Regions from separate parts of the Bradyrhizobium australafricanum genome, predicted to be linked through region 1. Evidence: predicted binding sites of a transcription regulator. Region 1 holds the regulator's gene; each other region holds the start of a gene.

Evidence for each region. The regulator HrcA, encoded in region 1, represses chaperone genes, less so after heat shock. The targets are predictions, from matches to a motif close to GTTAGCACTCNCNNNNNGNGAGTGCTAAC.
Region 2: J6525_RS32040 (co-chaperone GroES) is a predicted target of HrcA. The motif match lies at 1,362-1,390, and genes of this name have one in related genera.
Region 3: J6525_RS27495 (co-chaperone GroES) is a predicted target of HrcA. The motif match lies at 1,576-1,604, and genes of this name have one in related genera.

Annotation. Positions count from the first base shown of each region.
Region 1 covers NZ_JAGKJL010000003.1:296,960-300,235, forward strand. Annotated here, with positions in the region: gene rdgB (RdgB/HAM1 family non-canonical purine NTP pyrophosphatase) at 1-131, opposite strand, end outside; gene rph (ribonuclease PH) at 143-856, opposite strand; gene hrcA (heat-inducible transcriptional repressor HrcA) at 1,027-2,115, shown strand; gene grpE (nucleotide exchange factor GrpE) at 2,281-2,886, shown strand; gene J6525_RS04935 (VOC family protein) at 2,936-3,276, opposite strand, start outside.
Region 2 covers NZ_JAGKJL010000046.1:9,493-12,768, reverse strand. Annotated here, with positions in the region: gene groL (chaperonin GroEL) at 1-959, opposite strand, end outside; gene J6525_RS32040 (co-chaperone GroES) at 1,004-1,318, opposite strand; gene J6525_RS32035 (usg protein) at 1,713-2,003, shown strand; gene J6525_RS32030 (cupin domain-containing protein) at 2,103-2,669, shown strand.
Region 3 covers NZ_JAGKJL010000035.1:23,729-27,004, forward strand. Annotated here, with positions in the region: gene J6525_RS27485 (conjugal transfer protein TraG) at 1-880, shown strand, start outside; gene J6525_RS27490 (CopG family transcriptional regulator) at 886-1,332, shown strand; gene J6525_RS27495 (co-chaperone GroES) at 1,638-1,952, shown strand; gene groL (chaperonin GroEL) at 2,099-3,276, shown strand, end outside.

The DNA of each region.
Region 1 (3,276 bases):
GGCTCGGCGAGGTCGAGCTCGCCGGCCGACACCACCTCCACGCCGTGCGGCGCCAGCAGTTCCCGCATCTCGGCAAGCTTGCCGGGATTATGGGTGGCGATGACGAGCCTTCCGGTGATTCGGCGGTGCATGACCAATCTGACTACGCCACCGCGATCTTTTGCAAGTCGACCAGACGCGCGACACCTTTGCGCGCCAGCGTCATCAGCGCCAGGAATTCACCTTCCGAGAACGGCGTCTTCTCGGCGGTGCCCTGCACCTCGATGATCCGGCCGTCGCCGGTCATGACGAAATTGGCGTCGGTATCGGCTTCGGAATCCTCGGCATAGTCGAGATCGAGCACCGGCGTGCCCTGGTAGATGCCGCAGGAGATCGCCGCCACATTGTCGCGCAACACGTTGGTCTTCAGCATGTTGCGGGTCTTCATCCAGTTGATGCAGTCGGCCAGCGCCACCCAGGCACCGGTGATGGAGGCGGTGCGGGTGCCGCCGTCGGCCTGGATGACGTCGCAATCGACCGTGATCTGGCGCTCGCCGAGCGCCTCGAGATCGACGGCCGCGCGCAGCGAGCGGCCGATCAGCCGCTGAATCTCGACCGTGCGGCCGCCCTGCTTGCCGGCCGAGGCCTCGCGGCGGGTGCGTTCCAGGGTGGCACGCGGCAGCATGCCGTATTCGGCGGTGACCCAGCCGCGGCCCTGGCCCTTCAGCCACGGCGGCAACCGCTCTTCCAGCGTGGCGGTCACCAGCACATGGGTGTCGCCGAACTTCACCATGCAGGAACCCTCGGCATATTTGACGACGCCGCGTTCCAGCGACACGGGACGCAGTTCATCGGGTGCACGGCGGCTTGGCCGCATGAAATCCTCCAGAAATCCGAGAAAATTGGCTGGCCGTGCTTGTAGGAGCGGGAAGGGGCAGCGGCAAGGGTTTTCGGCCCCGGTATGGTCCGGTACGAGGGGGCCGAATGCATGCTTGTCATCGGCCTCCCGGATCGACAAATTATGCAGTAATTGTGAGGGACTGGAGTGTGACTCACCACGATCCGATTGGCCTGATCGCGCCGCATGCCGGGCTCGCCCAGCTCAACGAGCGTTCGCGCGACATTTTTCGTCAAATCGTCGAAAGCTATCTCGCGACCGGCGAGCCGGTCGGTTCGCGCAACATTTCGCGCCTGATCGCATTACCGCTGTCGCCGGCCTCGGTCCGCAACGTGATGTCGGATCTCGAGCAGCTCGGCCTGATCTATGCGCCGCACACCTCCGCCGGCCGGTTGCCGACCGAACTCGGGCTGCGCTTCTTCGTCGATGCGCTGATGCAGGTCGGCGACCTCACCGAGGCCGAGCGTCAGTCGATCCAGACCCAGCTTGCTGCCGTCGGCCGCGGGCAATCCGTCGAGGCCGCGCTTGGCGAAGCCTTGACGCGGCTGTCGGGGCTGACCCGCGCCGCGGCGGTGGTGCTGACGCAAAAGTCGAATGCGCGGCTGAAGCACATCGAGTTCGTCCGGCTGGAGCCGGAAAAGGCGCTGGTCGTGCTGGTCGGCGAAGACGGCCAGGTCGAAAACCGCGTGCTGGCACTGCCGCCGGGTGTTCCATCCTCAGCCCTGACCGAGGCGACCAATTTCCTCAATGCGCGGATCCGCGGCCGGACGCTGGCCGAAGCGCGGCTCGAGCTCGAGACGGCACTGACGCAAAATCGCGCCGAGCTCGATCAGCTCACGCAAAAGGTGGTCGCGGCGGGCATCGCGAGCTGGTCCGGCGGCGAGAACGAGGACCGCCAGCTGATCGTGCGCGGTCACGCCAACCTGCTCGAGGACCTGCATGCGCTCGACGATCTCGAGCGCATCAAATCGCTGTTCGACGATCTCGAAACCAAGCGCGGCGTGATCGATCTGCTCGGCCGCGCCGAACGCGGCGAGGGCGTGCGGATCTTCATCGGCTCGGAGAACAAGCTGTTCTCGCTGTCGGGTTCCTCGACCATCATCGCGCCCTATGGCGACGCCCAGGGGCGGATCGTGGGCGTTCTTGGCGTGATCGGACCGACGCGGCTGAACTATGCGCGGGTGATCCCGACCGTCGATTATGCCGCGCGCATCGTCAGCAAGATGCTGGGCGGCTGACCGGAGGGCGATTTCGCTTTCATTTGACGGGTTTTCTTCACCCAAGCCGGAGATCCCAGTTCCCGAGACCGGTATGTTGCGCTTGATTTTCGCCGCCCAAAGCACGATATCCCGGCAAGCAATCCCCAAGATTTGAACCGACGCGAGTTTTCGAGAAGGCAAGCCATGACCGATCCGAACCGGGCCAATGACAACACCGAGAATTCGGCGCCGACGGGTGAGCCCGTGGTCTCGAAGCCGTACATCATGCCTGACGAGCCCGAGGCCGGATCGGCGGAGGCGCTGACCAAGGAACTCGCCGAGGCGCGCGACCGGACGCTGCGCACCCTGGCCGAGATGGAGAATCTCCGCCAGCGCACCCGCCGCGAGGTCGCCGACGCCAAGACCTACGGCATCACCGGCTTTGCCCGCGACGTGCTCGATATCGCCGACAACCTGCAGCGCGCGCTCGATGCGGTGCCGGCCGAGACCAAGGAAGCCGCCGATCCCGGCCTGAAGGCGCTGATCGAAGGCGTCGAGCTGACCGAACGTTCGCTGCTCAACGCGCTGGAGAAGAACGGCGTCAAGAAGTTCGACCCGATCGGCGAGAAGTTCGATCCGAACTTCCAGCAGGCGATGTTCGAGGTGCCTGATCCGTCGGTGCCGTCGGGCACCGTGGTGCAGGTCGTGCAGGCCGGTTACATGATCGGCGAGCGCATCCTGCGCCCGGCACTGGTCGGCGTCTCCAAGGGCGGCGCCAAGGCCGCCCCGACCGCCGACATCACCGCCTGATCCATCCCGATCCCGGCTGCGCGTTTGTGAGCTCGCGGATTGCGCGGGCTCACGGTCGCGGCTTCTCGTGTGCCTTCGGCCAATAGGTGCCGAAGCTCCAGAGATTTCCTTCCGGATCGCGGCAGGCGAAGTCGCGGCTGCCATAGTCGGTATCGCGCAGTTCCATCTCGATCTTGGCGCCGGCAGCCTTGACCTTCGCGTGCAGCGCGTCGGGATCGTCGACCGCGATATAGATCGAGTCGGTGCGGCGGTTGTCGAGGTCGCCGACCAGCCTGCCATATGCGTCGTCGCGGCTCTGGCCCAGCATCAGCATCGAGGAACCATAGGCGAGCTCGGCGTGATGGATCACGCCGCCATCGCGGTAGACGACGTGTTCGGTGAACCCAAGCA
Region 2 (3,276 bases), on a different contig from region 1:
GCGCGGCCGAGCATCTGAAGCGTGACGTTCTCGAGCTTGATGCCGAGATCTTCCGAGATGGCCTGGCCGCCGGTCAGGATCGCGATGTCCTGCAGCATGGCCTTGCGGCGATCGCCGAAGCCCGGAGCCTTGACGGCCGCGACCTTCAGGCCGCCACGCAGGCGGTTGACGACGAGGGTGGCGAGGGCTTCGCCTTCGACGTCTTCAGCGACGATGACCAGCGGCTTGCCGGTCTGCACCACGGCCTCGAGCAGCGGCAGCAGCTCGTTCAGCGAGGAGAGCTTCTTCTCGTTGATGAGGATGTAGGCGTCGTCCATCTCAACGCGCATCTTGTCGGCGTTGGTGACGAAGTAGGGCGAGATGTAGCCGCGGTCGAACTGCATGCCCTCGACGACGTCGAGTTCGGTCTCGAGCGACTTGGCTTCCTCGACCGTGATCACGCCCTCATTGCCGACCTTCTTCATGGCGTCGGAGAGGAACTTGCCGATCTCGGCATCGCCGTTGGCCGAAATGGTACCGACCTGGGCGATCTCCTCGTTCGAGGTGACCTTCTTCGAGTTCTTCTGGAGGTCGGCCACGACGGCCTCGACCGCGAGGTCGATACCGCGCTTCAGGTCCATCGGGTTCATGCCGGCGGCGACTGACTTCGCGCCTTCCTTCACGATCGCGGCCGCGAGCACCGTCGCCGTGGTGGTGCCGTCGCCGGCCGCGTCAGCGGACTTGGAGGCGACTTCGCGCACCATCTGGGCGCCCATGTTCTCGAACTTGTCCTCGAGCTCGATCTCCTTGGCGACGGTGACGCCGTCCTTGGTGATGCGGGGAGCGCCGAACGACTTCTCGAGCACGACGTTGCGGCCCTTCGGACCGAGGGTGACCTTCACCGCATTGGCGAGGATGTCGACGCCGCGCAGCATCTTGTCGCGCGCCTCGACGGAGAATTTGACTTCTTTAGCTGCCATCTGAGTTTTTCCTTGAGAGATTTAACCTGGGAGGGAGGAGGCGCTTAGGCCGCCTTCTTCTTGGAAGCGGGGACGTCGAGGACGCCCATGATGTCGCTTTCCTTCATGATCAGCAGGTCTTCACCGTCGATCTTGACCTCGGTGCCGGACCACTTGCCGAACAGCACGCGGTCGCCGACCTTGAGGTCGATCGGGATCAGCTTGCCGGCTTCGTCGCGGCCGCCCGGGCCAACGGCGATGACTTCGCCCTGCGAGGGCTTTTCCTTGGCACTGTCCGGAATGATGATGCCGCCAGCAGTCTTCTCTTCGGCGTCGATACGCTTGACCACGACGCGGTCGTGAAGCGGACGGAATTTCATGCAGTCCTCCTAAACATTTGTAGATGCTGTAGATTTTTGGAGAGTTAGCAGTCCAGCCCAGCGAGTGCCAGACTGGTTGGGCAGGAGATAGGCCAAGCCTTGACGGCGGGCAAGTGCCTCTAGCAGAAAAATTGGCACTCGTGAGTGCGGTCTGCCAAGAGGATGCCGAGATCATTTCGGCATCCTTAATGCCGCCCAAGAGGGGCGCCGGGGCTATTAGCAGATGCGGTAAGCTGCTGCCAACGCAAGAAATTTCAACAACCTATTAAACATTTAGGCTTGAGATGGGTTAGTCGCGTGCGTCACATTTCTCTCATGTGAGCGCATCCATTGCCGGTGGTCCGGCGGGGGAGGTCGGCCACCACGTGAATGCGCTCCGTCACAGGAGGTTGGCATGGTCTCGCGAGTTGGTGGGGTTGTTTCCGACGATTTCCGGAAGCAGTTGCTGGGGTACGGGCTGACGACGGCGCAAATCCTCTATCGGATGCCGGATCACCCCTCGTTGCTGCAGACCTATGTCTGGCAGAACTACGACCTGTTTCCGAAATTTCCGGCGCTGCAGGATTTCCTCGCGTTCTGGCAGGCGAAGCTCGAAGGCCCGCTGTTTTCGGTGACGGTGGCGCATTCCAAGCTGGTCAAGCCGGCCGAGCTGCGTGCCGTCGACGGCGTGTTCCGGCTGCATTAGCGGGCAAGGGAGCAAAAGCGCGCTGTGCGCCTTTGCTCGCCTCGCGGCGCGCGACTTGTGTTAGCCTCTCTCCGTCACAAAAAGACGGGAGGCGAAACAATGGCCAAGAAGACGGCATCAAGATCGGCAGCCAAGACCGCGGTGAAGAAGAAATGGTCGGGGCTTGGCGCAGGCGCCAAGAAGACGTCCGCGAAATCGTCCGCGCGCAAGACCATCAAGTCGAAAGGCCGCGTCTCGGCGGCCAAGAAGAGCGCGCCGAAAGCTGCAGCCAAGGCGCGGCCGAAGCAGCGCGTCGCGATCAGCCATCACCGCGAAGAGGACTTCAAGGCCGACGGGCTGCGCGCCTATGCCAAGTATCGCGACCTCGGCATCGCCGCCGCCTCGCATGGCCTCGCGCAGGCACACGTCATCCGGCTGCAGGGACCGTGCAATCCCGATGAAGTGTCGAAGCTGCACTTCCACGATGTCGACTTCCAGATGGTCTATGTGCTCAAGGGCTGGGTGAAGACCTACATGGAAGGCGAGGGCGAGACGCTGATGCAGCAAGGCAGCGCCTGGACCCAGCCGCCGCGCATCCGGCACATGATCCTGGACTACTCCGACGACGTCGAACTGCTGGAGGTGATCCTGCCGGCCGAGTTCAAGACGGTGGAGCTGAAGGCGTAGGCTTCTCGCGGCCGTCATGGCCGGGCTTGACCCGGCCATCCATCCTGCTTCGAAAGACTCTCCTTGGCTGATGGATGACCGGGTCAAGCCCGGGCATGACGATTTTCCAGGCCGTGTACCCATAAAACCGTCGGCGTGACTCTACGTCCGCTTTGCCCCGATACCGACCAAGTTCGTGCGGCAACGCAAGATGTCGCGATGGGCCAAGAAGAGACATGGCTTAGCACATGGCCGGGCTAGATAACGGGCATCACCTGAGACATTCGTCCAACTCAGACGGCAGCTCCGGCCAGCAAGAAAGCGCCGCCAAGCGCGACCATCACAAGTCCAGGCCAATTCGATTTGATGCCGAAGCCGCTACCCGGTCTTTCAGGTTCCAGCGTGTCACGCCCGGAGCGAAGCCACCTTCCACCGCTGAATCGGCCTCGCCAGATTGGCTGATACGCCATCTGGAGCACGCCGCCGAAAACAAGGAGCACACCAAGCCATATGAGGGTCATGCTCTCCTCCTGCACCAGTGAACGCCAACAGGTTGCTCCGCCGGCAACCGTGGTCCGGTCAAACTCTGCCCGCGGCTCTCGGAATTAGAACGACCTTGAAAGCCGCC
Region 3 (3,276 bases), on a different contig from region 1:
CGACATCAACCGGACCAAGCCGCTGATCCGTCTGATCCTCAACCAGATCGGCCGGCGTCTCACGGAGGACCTGCAGGCCAAGGCAAAGCGCCACCGGCTGCTCCTGATGCTCGATGAGTTTCCCGCGTTGGGGCGGCTGGATTTCTTCGAGTCGGCGCTGGCGTTCATGGCAGGATATGGACTGAAGGGCTTTCTGATTGCCCAATCGCTGAACCAGATCGAGAAGGCGTACGGCCCGAACAATTCGATCCTCGACAACTGCCATGTCCGCGTCAGCTTCGCCACCAACGATGAGCGCACCGCCAGACGTGTCTCCGATGCCTTGGGTACCGCGACCGAAATGCGCGCCATGAAGAACTATGCCGGCCACCGATTAAACCCGTGGCTTGGTCATTTGATGGTCTCCCGGCAGGAAACGGCCCGGCCGCTGCTCACCCCAGGCGAAGTCATGCAACTGCCACCGACGGACGAGATCGTCATGGTTGCGGGCGCTCGGCCGATCCGGGCGAAGAAGGCGCGCTATTACGACGACGCGCGTCTCCTGCAACGCATTCTGCCGGTGCCGGCACTCACTGTTCCCAACCAGGGGCGGCCGAATGATTGGACGGGCCGGCCATTGCCGCCGAAAGCGGAAATCGGCAATCCCGGCCCGATGACTGCGATCGAAGATGACGATCCGACCGGATCCGAACGCCGCCAGCAGCCCGAGCTCAGCCGCGTGCCGCTGGTCGAGAGGAGGGCGCCGATCGAGAACGAGTTCGAAGCCGATCCCGTCGATGATGCGGACGATGAGGCCGTCCGCAACAGCCGCATAGCCCGGATCATGCAAGGCGTAGCCCGGCAGGTCTCGCTGGACTCCGGCGATGGCATGGAGCTGTGACCGCCATGACCGTCCGCAAGAAGAAGGTCCAGATTTCGGTCTACCTCGACCCGGCCGTTATGACGGCGCTGACGGACTATGCCGCGCGCCGAGACCAACCTCAATCGCTGATCGCTGAGGCCGCGATCGCCTCCTTTCTGTCTCCGGATGCGGCCGAACGACGGGAAGCGGTGATCGCGAAGCGCCTCGACCAGCTCGATCGCCGCATGATCCGGCTTGAGCGCGACGTCGGCATCGCGGTCGAGACGCTTGCCGTATTCGTCCGGTTCTGGTTGACCACGACCCCGGCATTGCCGGAGCCGGCCGCACAAGCCGCGCGCGCCAAGGGAGGTGAACGCTACGATTCCTTCGTCACCGCACTTGGCCGCAGGCTCGCCAGGGGACCGAAGCTCCTGCAGGAGATTGCGGAGGATCTCGGTGGCGACGATCATTCGGGCCAGGCACACTCCTAGGTCTGTACCTGAGAATTTGTGGGGTGCGCGACGATGGCGTGTCCGTTTAGTCCCGTCCGCACCGAAGTCGTGTGGCGGTGCAATAAGTCGCGAGGGCCCAGATCGGACATAGACACTGCTGGCGGCCTATTGCTTCGCCCGGCAGCGATCGTCGCCGGCATTCCCCTCCGAGAGCAAAGTTGCAGCCAAATATCACGGGCCGAAGCTCTTGCGCCCAACTGTCACAGGTATAAGTGAACTGCGATTAGCACTCGCTCATTGTGGGTGCCAATCCCGAGATTGTGCACAAGGCCAGGGAGGATCACATGAAATTCCGTCCGCTTCACGACCGCGTCGTGGTCAAGCGCATCGACGCCGAAGAGAAGACCGCTGGCGGCATCATCGTTCCCGACACGGCCAAGGAAAAGCCCTCGCAGGGCGAAGTGATCGCCGTCGGCCCCGGCGGCCGCGACGAGAGCGGCAAGCTGATCCCGATTGACCTTCAGGTCGGCGACCGCGTGCTGTTCGGCAAATGGTCGGGCACCGAAGTCAAGATCGACGGCAAGGAGCTGTTGATCATGAAGGAGAGCGACATCATGGGTGTTCTTACTGGCACCTCCGCCAGCAAGAAGGCCGCTTAAGCCGTACGCCCGCTCCCTTGAGGAGCAGGCGCTGCCGGCGTCTCGAAAGATGAGGCCAAGACTGAATTGTCGCGTTCTTCGAGACGCCCGCTTCAAGAGCACGCACTTCAGGACGAGGAGCAGAGATCAACTCAGGGGAGACAGACATGTCAGCCAAAGAACTCAAATTCGGCGTCGATGCCCGCGACCGGATGCTGCGCGGCGTCGATATCCTCGCCAATGCGGTGAAGGTCACCCTCGGTCCGAAGGGCCGCAACGTGGTGCTCGAGAAGTCGTTCGGCGCTCCCCGCATCACGAAGGACGGCGTCGCTGTCGCCAAGGAGATCGAGCTCGAGGACAAGTTCGAGAACATGGGCGCCCAAATGGTGCGCGAAGTCGCCTCCAAGTCCGCTGACGCGGCCGGTGACGGCACCACCACGGCGACGGTGCTCGCGGCCGCGATCGTGAAGGAAGGCGCGAAGTCAGTCGCCGCCGGCATGAACCCGATGGACCTGAAGCGCGGTATCGACCTCGCGGTCGAGGCCGTCGTGGCCGACCTCCAGAAGAACTCGAAGAAGGTCACCTCGAACGAGGAGATCGCCCAGGTCGGCACCATCTCCGCCAATGGCGATGCCGAGATCGGCAAGTTCCTCGCCGACGCCATGAAGAAGGTCGGCAACGAGGGCGTGATCACGGTCGAGGAAGCCAAGTCGCTCGAGACCGAGCTCGACGTCGTCGAGGGCATGCAGTTCGACCGCGGCTACATCTCGCCCTACTTCGTCACAAACGCCGACAAGATGCGTGCCGAGTTGGACGATGCCTACATCCTCATCAACGAGAAGAAGCTCTCCTCGCTGAACGAGCTGCTGCCGCTGCTCGAGGCCGTGGTACAGAGCGGCAAGCCGCTGGTCATCGTCGCCGAAGACGTCGAAGGCGAAGCGCTCGCCACCCTCGTCGTCAACCGCCTGCGTGGCGGCCTGAAGGTCGCGGCCGTCAAGGCTCCGGGCTTCGGCGATCGCCGCAAGGCCATGCTGCAGGACATCGCGATCCTGACCGGCGGTCAGGCCATCTCGGAAGACCTCGGCATCAAGCTCGAGAACGTCACGCTGCAGATGCTCGGCCGCGCCAAGAAGGTGATGATCGACAAGGAGAACACCACGATTGTCAGCGGCGCCGGCAAGAAGGTCGACATCGATGCCCGCGTTGCCCAGATCAAGGCGCAGATCGAGGAGACCACCTCGGACTACGACCGTGAGAAGCTGCAGGAGCGTCTCGCCAAGCTCGCAGGCGGCGTCGCGGTGATCCGCGTCGGCGGCGCGACCGAGGTCGAGGTGAAGGAGCGCAA